3 regions of the Mesorhizobium sp. P171375 genome follow, and region 1 is predicted to be linked to each of the others. Evidence: riboswitches for the same ligand, from Rfam matches in the RefSeq annotation. Region 1 holds a riboswitch; each other region holds the start of a gene.

Region 1 (3,267 bases):
CACGGTGAACAGTTGCAGGATGAAACCGCGGCCAAAGAAGCGCGGATGCCGCGACAGAGCACGCGCCACGAACAGCGCCGGCACGACGGAAAGCAGCGTCGAAAGGACTGCTTGCCAGAGCGTGAAGCGGACAACGCGCAGGAGATAGAGATCGAAGGCGGACGCAGCACCGCGGAGGTCGTGCGCGCCTTCGCGGATAAGCCCGGCAAAGGCGCCGCCGATCAGCAGCGCGATTGCCGCGAGCGCGACAATGCCGGCGGTGACGCGGGGGTCAGAGCGTTGCACGCCGGACCGCCCAAAAGATCTTTGGCGGGCGTCGCGTTCCTTCGCGCCCCCCTCTGTCCTGCCGGACATCTCCCCCACGAGGGGGGAGATCAGCAGTTTCCGCGCTCCGCTCAAAACGTTGGAGGTTGGCGAAAGCCGAGGCGACACCCAATCTCCCCCCTCGTGGGGGAGATGTCCGGCAGGACAGAGGGGGGCGCCGTAGAGCGGTCATCTTCCGATCATCCAGCCAAATCTACTTGCTCATCACCGCCAGCCACTCATCCACCCAAGCCTTGCGGTTGGCCGCAACCTCTTCCGGGCTGAACAGCAGCGTCTTCACCGGCTTGACCAGTTTGTCGAAGGCCGGATTGAGCGGCTTGTCGATTTTCCCCGCCGGGAACATCCAGTTGGTCTCCGGAATGACATTCTGGAATTTCGGCCCGGTCATGAAGGCGAGAAACTTTGCCGCCAGGGGGTTTTTCGCACCCGTGGTGGTGATGCCGGCGACCTCGATCTGCAGATACTCGCCTTCCTCGAAGGATGCCGCCTGGTAGCGATCGGTGTTTTCGGCCACCATGTGGTAAGCCGGCGACGTCGTGTAGGACAGCACCATTGGCGCCTCGCCCTTGGTGAACAGGCCATAGGCTTCGCTCCAGCCCGGCGTCACCGTCAGCACCTTTGGCTTGAGCTTGGCCCAGGCTTCCGGCGCCTTGTCGCCATAAACCGACTTCACCCACAGAAGCAGGCCAAGGCCCGGCGTCGAGGTGCGCGGATCCTGGATGACGATCTTGTCGGCGGCATCGCCTTCGACCAGTTCCTTCAGGCTCTTGGGCGGGTTCTTCAGCTTCTCGGTGTCATAGACGACAGCGAAATAGCCATAGTCATAGGGGACGAAAGTATCGTCGCTCCAGCCGCCCGGCACGCTGTTTTCAGCCACAGCGCCATGCGGGACAAACAGGCCGGAGGCCTTGGCCTCGGCAGTCAAATTGGTGTCGAGGCCAAGCACGATATCGGCCTTGGTCGACGCCCCCTCGAGCTTGACGCGGTTGAGCAGCGCGACGCCGTCGGCGACCGAGACGAAGTCGACGCTGCAGCCGCATTCGGCTTCGAATTCCTTCTTCACCGCAGGACCCGGGCCCCAATCGGCAGTGAAACTCTCATAGGTGTAGACGGTGAGTTTTTCCTGCGCGGACGCAGGCACGGCGAGAAGCGAAAAAGCAAGACCCAGGGCTGGGACAAGACGGGACAAAAACATGCGCATCGGCACCTCCTTCATTCGTGTTTGAAAGGAATTGAGGCGTCGGTCTGTCCGAAGCGTCTAATCCCTCCGCCGGTACAAACCGGATCAGGTTCAGCGGGTTGGCGAGACTGCCTCTCAGCCGACCCGCGAAACATCGCGTTCGGCACCCCGTTAGAGCGTTTCGACACATAGGGCCGGCCAAGGTGCCACGCAAGCGGAACTTTGCCAGAGCATGATCCGAAAAGTGGGAACCGGTTTTCTCGGACAAACGGGAACCGTTTTGTCCGGAGATCATGCTCCAACAAAAAGCTAGCCAAGGCTCGGCCTTCCGTTTCGCCGGCGGGGCTGGTAAGGGCCACCGGATATGAGCACATTCACCATCCTGCTTGGCGGCGATCTCATCCGCACGCCGCGGCTCGACCGCCAGGTCGAAGGCGCGCGCGTCATCGCCGCCGACGCCGGCATCGGCCATGCCCGGATGCTCGGCCTGATGCCGGAGCTTTGGGTGGGCGACTTCGATTCCGTGCCCGCGGAGCTTCCCGTCGATCTCGCCGCCGTGCCGCGCCAGGTATTTCCGCCCGAAAAGGACAAGACCGACGGGGAGCTGGCCATCGCCGCCGCACTGGAGCGCGGCGCCACCAGCCTGGTGCTGGCCGGCGCTTTCGGTGGCAAGCGCGCCGACCATGCGTACCTTCATCTGGCGCTCAGCCTGCGGCTGGCCGAGACCGGCACGAAAGTGCTGTTGACCAGCGGCGCGCAGGAGGGGGTTCCCTTGCTGCCGGGCAAGGCCGGCTTCGACTACGCCGACGGCACGTTGTTTTCCGTGCTCGGCTTTTCCGATCTTTCGGGCCTGACCGTGTCCAGCGCCAAATGGCCGCTCGACCATGTCGAGGTTGCCTTCGGCTCGTCGCTCACCATCTCCAACGAGGTCAAGTCAGAGAAGACCGGGGGCCGGCTCGAAATCGCACTTGGCCATGGCCGCGCGCTGTTGCTCGCTCATCCCTATCCCTTGCCTGAAAGCTGACATGGCCCCGCCCCTTCTCAACCTCGACGGGATAAGACTGACCTTCGGCGGCACGCCGCTGCTCGACGGCGCCGAACTCACCGCATCCGCCGGCGACAAGATTGCGCTCGTCGGCCGCAACGGCTCCGGCAAGTCGACGCTGCTCAAGATCGCCGCAGGGCTGATCGAACCGCAGGACGGCGAAGTCTTCCGCCAGCCTTCGGCAACGGTTCGCTATCTCCCGCAAATGCCCGACATGGATGGCTTTGCCAATGTGCGCGCCTATGTCGAGGCCGGGCTTGGGCCGGCCGACGATCCCTACCGCGCCACCTATCTGATGGAGCATCTCGGCCTCGCCGGCACGGAAAACCCCAACGACCTCTCCGGCGGCGAGGCGCGCCGCGCCGCGCTTGCTCGTGTGATGGCGCCGGAGCCTGATATTCTGCTGCTTGATGAGCCGACCAACCATCTCGATCTGTCGGTGATCGAATGGCTGGAAGAGGAGCTTGTCCGCACCTCGTCGGCGCTAATCGTCATCTCGCACGACCGTCGCTTCCTCGAACGCGTCTCGCGCGCCACCGTCTGGCTCGACCGCGGCCAGACCCGCCGCCTCGACAAGGGCTTTGGCCATTTCGAGGAATGGCGCGACCAGGTGTTGGAAGAGGAAGAGCGCGAGCAGCACAAGCTTGGCCGTCAGATCGTGCGCGAGGAGCACTGGCTGCGCTACGGCGTGACGGCGCGGCGCAAGCGCAACATGCGC
Region 2 (3,267 bases), 3.3 Mb from region 1:
ACGCGGGCTCAAATTTCGGCTAATGTTTTCGTGGAATCTGGACCTAACCATCGGACCCAACCACGGAGGCTTAAGTGACGGACGACAGACAGGACCGCATTCGCCAGCGCGCACATGAGATTTGGGAACAGGCCGGCCGCCCAGAAGGCGCGCATCAGGAGCACTGGGAACAGGCTACGGCCGAAGTAGATGGTGTGGCCGCCAAACCGAAGAAGACGGCGAAGAAGGCTGCTGCGAAGCCCGTCAAGCCCGACGCCAAGCCCAAGGCTGCAAAGCCGGCGGCCGCAAAGTCCGGCAAGGCCAAGTCGAAATAGGCAAGGGCAGAATTCGCCCGGGCGGCCCCGTTCTGGGCGTCGCCGTTCGGCCCGCCAGTGTCTCTTAACCCGACGAATTGCGCCTCCACGGGGAGCGCAATTCATTGCGCATGAAGATCGCGCGATGCCCTATGCCTCCCAGGCATAACTCGACAGGGCAAAGCGGATACCGGCAGCTGTCATGACCAGTTCGCATTCGGTGATCTGGCGCAAGTGGCGCCGATAGCGCGCCACCGTCTGGGGCAGCCAGCCGGCGCAGGCTTCGACATAGGCGTGGCTGTGAACGAGCGTGCCGGTCGACAGCCTCTCGTCCTTCTCGGCAATCACTTTCAAATATTGGCGGATGAAACGAATATCGTCGGCGATGTCCTGGCTGGCCATTCGCCATGCTCCGGCAACGCGTTCGCGCTGGTCGAACGACAGGGGCGGCAGCAGCGGCAGTGACAACAGCGGGCGGGAGAGGTCGGCGAAGGCGGCATGGTTCGCTGTGCTCACGGAATTCCCCTTGTTCAAAGGAAATATCGTACTTTATGTACGATATTTCGTCAAGGACGATGCGTACAATTTGAACGAATTCAACTTTCAAAATGATGCGGATTTCCTGAAGCCAAGAAACCTGGCCCAATACACTTCGCGATGACAGTCGAAAAATACTCTTCCCCAATGCCTCGAACAGTGCTTTAACCCGCCCATCCACAGGGGTGCTCCGTACGGTCGGGGCTGAGATGAGGGCGGCAAGCCTTCGGACCCTAAAGCTGATCTGGATAATACCAGCGGAGCGAGGCGGGCGATGTTTTCCGGTGCACAGATTTCCCTTTATCCCATGACCGACGATTTCGTCGGCGTCATCCTTGGCGCGCTCGGCGCGCTCGATCCCTGGCGTGAACGGCTGAGGATCGAAACCGACGACATCTCGACGCTTCTGGTCGGGCCGCCCGAGGTGTTGTTTCCAGCCATGCGCGACCTGTTCGTGGCGGCCGCCAAAAGCGGCAAACATTGCGTGCTTTCGGCTGCGGTTTCGCGCGGTTGCCCGGGCGAGCCCGACGATCCGATCTGCCGCTCCGACGAGACCGGCGGACCCGCCATTGCGCTGGACGAGCGCAAGGTCGCCGCGATCCGCGCCGTCCAGGCCACGCCATCGACCGACCAGCCGGTGGCGGCGCAGTTCTCGCTCTATGTGATGGGTACGGGCGACCATATGGACGAGATCTATGGCTGCATCGATTTCCTGAAGCAGTCCGGCGTCTTTGAACGCTCGAAGAACTTCTGCACCAAACTGCGTGGCGATGCCGGCGCGGTGTTTGCGACGCTGGGTGAAGCCTTCTGCCGCTTCGGCCCGGGCGCCGGCCACGTCACCCTCGACATCACGATTTCTGCGAACAGCCCGAGCGCCGTCTGAGCCGCGGCTCAGGCGTCGTTCATCGAGGATATTGCCGTGGCTGTTTTGTCCAACTCATCGCGTGGGGGAGATGCCCCCGACCCCTCAGTACAAAGAGGAGGGGAGCCATTGGCAATTGGCGAAGACCGCGATGCAAGTGAATCTCCCCCCTTGAGGGGGAGATGGCCGGCAGGCCAGAGGGGGTTCCAGCGCGTGGAGCGCCGACGCTCTTTTCGCATCGGCAAGGCGTGGGCGCTCTATGGCCGGCGACCCCCTCTGTCGCCTTCGGCGACATCTCCCCCTCGAGGGGGGAGATCAGCCCCCGCCATCGCCAAGGCCATCCCCGCCGCCATCTCCTTGACCCTGCTCCTCGCGGCCTGGGAGCTCTACGCCCGCTATGGCGGCGTCACGCACGGCATGCTGCCGGCGCCGTCGCGCGTGTTGCTGCAGGCCTGGGAGAACCGCGCTGCCCTTGCCGACAATACGCTTCCCACCATCCGCGCCACGCTTGCCGGCTTCGCCTGCTCGTTGATTGCCGCCTTCGTGCTTTCGGCGCTGGTCGATTTTTTGACCCCGCTGCGCCGCGCGCTCTTCCCGCTGCTGATCGTCAGCCAGACCTTGCCGCTGGTCGCCATCGCGCCGCTCATCGTGCTGTGGTTCGGCTTCGGGCTGATGCCGAAAATCCTGCTCGTCGCACTGGTCACTTTCTTCCCGATGATGGTGGCGTTGGTCGAAGGCTACGCTGCAACGAGCAAGGAGATTGCCCAGATGCTCGCCGCCATGGGGGCAGGGCGCCGGCGCATCTTCTGGCTGGCGCGGCTGCCTTCGGCGCTGCCGTACTTCTTCGCCGGGCTGCGCATCTCCATCACCTACGCCGTGGTCGGCGCGATCTTCGCCGAATATGCGGGGGCGGCGAAGGGATTGGGCATCTACATGCTCAACGCCAAGAACAATTTCCGCCCCGATCTGGTGCTCGCCGCGGTCGCCGTCAGCGCGGCGCTCACGCTTGCTTTGTTCGGCCTTGCGGTGCTCATCCAGCGCCTCGCCATGCCTTGGGAAAATGCGGGGAGCGAGAGCCGCGGCGGCAAGCCTTCGGGAGAGAGCTCCCAATGACACGGCTCGAACTCCGCGATATCAGCAAAAGCTTCGGCGCGCTGGAGGTGCTCGCGGGCATTTCGCTTCATGTCGCGGCCGGCGAGTTCGTGTCCATCCTCGGCCCCTCCGGCGCCGGCAAGTCGACACTGTTCCAGCTGCTGACGGGTGCGCTGAAAGGCGAGGGCGACATGCGCTTCGACGGTGCGCCACTCGATGACCATGGTCGCCATTTCGCCTTCATGCCGCAGCGCGACGCGCTGATGCCATGGCGCCGCGTCATCGACAATGTGACGCTGGGGCTGGAGGTGCAGGGCATGAAGCGCCGCGAGGCGCGCGAGCAAGTCGCGCCGCTGTTCGCTGAATTCGGCCTTGCCGGTTTCGAGCGCGCCTGGCCGGCGGAACTCTCCGGCGGCATGCGCCAGCGCGCCGCGCTTTTGCGCACAGTGGTGCAGCAACGCGACATGCTGCTGCTCGACGAGC
Region 3 (3,267 bases), 1.8 Mb from region 1:
GCCGCGAGTTGCCTATAAAACCTTACTGCACTCTTATTTTTGTGACGCATGCGGGTGGTGAGCGGTTTTCAAAGGCCCCGTTTCCTGCTGACAAAGTTAGCTTGGACACTTGAACCACTGAATGCCGATCAAACGCTCTCGGATACTGGTGCGAGTATGAAATCAAACACGGGCTCAGGCTGGGCAGGCTTTGGCTCCCGCGGAACAACCGGGTAAGCTACGATCGCTTGGGCATGTTCAGCGAGCGCGGCGGGTGTCATTCCCAGCGCTTTCTCCCACAGGCCGCCCGGCACTCTCACCACCTGACGAAAAAGCCCTGCAGCTCTTGTCGCATGGCGCGCCGCTGCGACCCGCTTGCCCTCGCGGATCTTCACCCCGGCCGCCGCTAACAGGATCAGTCCCTTGAAGAACATGCGGTGCTGAGCGCTGTGTTTCGCAGCCTGCCAGAGAGGCTCCCAGGCTTCATGGGCTTCCCAGTAGTAGCCGTGATTGAAAAGGTCGATTCCCCATCGAAACACATCTGAGCCGAGCGCTTCGCCAACGGCGACGGTCACCGGATCTGATCGGTAACTGTGGCCCAAGGGATCGCGCACCGGATGCGGATATTTGCCGGGCAGATACGCATAGCTCGGGAAACTTTTTTCGGGCAGCAAGCGAGGGCGAGACATAGACCCAGCAAACATGAAAGTGCGTTAAGGGGCAATTCATGCTGACCGCGTCGTGACAGGGAAGCGGTCGTAACCGGCTTGTAAAAGGTGCCGAGATTGGCCAAAACGCGCTTTGCCAAATGATGACGTTGGGTAAGCGGCTGACGCAAGGAGAAGATATGATTTTGCGACTGAAGGAGCGGCTCGGCAAAAGGTTTGAGGAAGAAGTCCAATTCTCCAAAGGCTGGCAGAAGGACAAGAAGGGCGTGGGAGCCCTTATTCCCACTTCGGTTTATGCGGCACGCCGGATGGCAAGCGTGGTGAACCCACGGTCAGGATTGCCGATTCTGGAGCTTGGCGCGGGAACCGGTGTCATCACAAAGGCGATCCTGGCTAGGGGAATCAAGCCGCGCCAGCTGGTTTCAGTCGAATATTCCAGGATTTTCTACGACGGCCTGGTGCAACGCTTCCCGAATGTGGACTTCAGATTGGGCGACGCATTTGCGCTGGACGAAGCTCTGGGTGAGCGCAAAGGTGAACAGTTCGATTGTGTTATAAGTGCAGTCCCGCTGTTGAGCTTTCCAATGCAACAGCGTGTCGCGCTGGTTGAGGATCTGCTTGCCCGTATTCCTGCCGGCCGGCCTCTAATTCAGATCACGTATGGACCTCTGTCGCCGGTGATCAAGATGCCAGACCGTTACGTGGTTTCCCACTATGACTTCGTCGTCCGCAACATACCGCCGGCACAGCTCTGGACTTATCGTCGAGCAGTCTAGCCAAATCTGGACGGTTTTCCTTCTCTGAGGGTTCCGCTGGGTGGTGGCCTTCCACCCAAACAGGATGTGGACAGAGCAGGGGCAGATGCCAGACTGCCAAGAAGACGAAGCGGTCCTGGTTTGATTTGACAGTGGGCGGGCCAAATGCGCTTGACAAAGCCGCGCCGGCCCGTTCAACCTGAGGCATTCACCAGGGGAGTCCCGGCAAGGGGCTGAGATACTGCTGGCTTTCGCGGCGCAGTGACCCGTTGAACCTGATCCAGTTCATACTGGCGTAGGGACGGTGCAAGCGCTTTGCGGGAGTTACGCCCGAGGTCCTGTTTCGGCAGGTCGACAGAAGCGTCTTTTCATCCTTCCGGCACAGAACTGGGTCTCCAATGCATGAGCAAAGGAGCCTCAAGATGAATGCCCTCACCCCTGCCGTGTCGACGGGACCGCTGCCCGCCTCGCGGAAGATCCACAAGCCCGGCACCATCCACTCGCAGATCAAAGTGCCGATGCGCGAAATCTCCGTCCATCCGACAGCCGGCGAACCGCCAGTCACCGTCTACGATCCGTCGGGCCCCTATACCGATCCGGCTGTCGAAACCAGCATCGAAAAAGGCCTGGCTCGGCTTCGCCACGAATGGATCTTGGCCCGCGGCGATGTCGAGGACTGTGACGGCCGCCATGTCCGGCCGGAGGACAACGGATTCGCGACGGGCGAACGCCTGACGCCGGAATTTCCCATCCGCCACCGACCGCTCAGGGCCAAAGCAGGCAAGGCGGTGACGCAGCTTGCCTATGCGCGCGCCGGCATCATCACACCCGAAATGGAGTTCGTTGCCATTCGCGAGAACCTTGGTCGCGAGATCCTGCACGGCAAGCTTGAGCGCGACGGCGAGGCTTTCGGCGCGACACTGCCCGATTTCGTCACGCCCGAATTCGTGCGTGACGAGGTGGCGCGCGGACGGGCGATCATTCCCGCCAACATCAACCATCCCGAGAGCGAGCCGATGATCATCGGCCGCAATTTCCTGGTGAAGATCAACGCCAATATCGGTAACTCCGCCGTCACATCGTCGATGGCGGAAGAGGTCGAAAAGATGGTGTGGGCGATCCGCTGGGGCGCCGATACGGTGATGGACCTGTCGACCGGCCGCAACATCCACAACATCCGCGACTGGATCGTGCGCAACGCGCCGGTGCCGATCGGCACGGTGCCGCTCTACCAGGCGCTCGAAAAGGTCGGCGGCATTGCCGAGGATCTGACCTGGGAGGTCTACCGCGACACGCTGATCGAACAGGCCGAGCAAGGCGTCGACTATTTCACCATCCACGCCGGCGTGCGGCTGCATTATATCCCGCTGACCGTCGACCGGGTGACGGGTATCGTCTCGCGCGGCGGCTCGATCATGGCCAAATGGTGCCTGCACCATCACCGGGAAAGCTTCCTCTACGAGCACTTCGCGGAGATCTGCGACATCGCCAGAGCCTACGACGTCTCCTTCTCGCTCGGCGACGGTCTTCGTCCAGGCTCGATCGCCGATGCCAATGACGCGGCGCAGTTCGCCGAGCTGGAGACGCTCGGCGAGCTGACGAAGATCGCCTGGGCGAAGGATTGCCAGGTGATGATAGAGGGCCCCGGCCACGTGCCGATGCACAAGATCAAGGCGAACATGGACAAGCAACTCGCCGTCTGCGGCGAGGCGCCGTTCTATACGCTCGGACCGCTGACGACCGACATCGCGCCGGGCTACGACCACATCACCTCAGGCATCGGCGCCGCGATGATCGGCTGGTTCGGCACCGCCATGCTCTGCTACGTCACGCCCAAGGAGCATCTCGGCCTTCCCGATCGCAAC

What was found. Region 1 has a riboswitch for thiamine pyrophosphate ahead of thiB (thiamine ABC transporter substrate binding subunit). Riboswitches for the same ligand answer to the same signal wherever they lie in the genome.
Region 2: it holds a riboswitch for thiamine pyrophosphate, as region 1 does, so the genes downstream of both, ACYHH6_RS17745 (YkoF family thiamine/hydroxymethylpyrimidine-binding protein) here and thiB (thiamine ABC transporter substrate binding subunit) in region 1, are expected to answer to the same signal.
Region 3: it holds a riboswitch for thiamine pyrophosphate, as region 1 does, so the genes downstream of both, thiC (phosphomethylpyrimidine synthase ThiC) here and thiB (thiamine ABC transporter substrate binding subunit) in region 1, are expected to answer to the same signal.

What each region holds. Positions count from the first base shown of each region.
Region 1 covers NZ_JBYNWF010000001.1:369,883-373,149, forward strand. The annotation lists gene thiP (thiamine/thiamine pyrophosphate ABC transporter permease) at 1-285, opposite strand, end outside; gene thiB (thiamine ABC transporter substrate binding subunit) at 518-1,525, opposite strand; TPP riboswitch at 1,570-1,685, opposite strand; gene ACYHH6_RS01890 (thiamine diphosphokinase) at 1,869-2,528, shown strand; gene ACYHH6_RS01895 (ABC-F family ATP-binding cassette domain-containing protein) at 2,530-3,267, shown strand, end outside.
Region 2 covers NZ_JBYNWF010000001.1:3,684,967-3,688,233, forward strand. The annotation lists gene ACYHH6_RS17735 (DUF2934 domain-containing protein) at 75-314, shown strand; gene ACYHH6_RS17740 (hypothetical protein) at 444-809, opposite strand; TPP riboswitch at 1,002-1,114, shown strand; gene ACYHH6_RS17745 (YkoF family thiamine/hydroxymethylpyrimidine-binding protein) at 1,105-1,713, shown strand; gene ACYHH6_RS17750 (ABC transporter permease) at 1,969-2,805, shown strand; gene ACYHH6_RS17755 (ABC transporter ATP-binding protein) at 2,802-3,267, shown strand, end outside.
Region 3 covers NZ_JBYNWF010000001.1:2,128,257-2,131,523, reverse strand. The annotation lists gene ACYHH6_RS10210 (DUF309 domain-containing protein) at 129-653, opposite strand; gene pmtA (phospholipid N-methyltransferase PmtA) at 827-1,423, shown strand; TPP riboswitch at 1,606-1,722, shown strand; gene thiC (phosphomethylpyrimidine synthase ThiC) at 1,825-3,267, shown strand, end outside.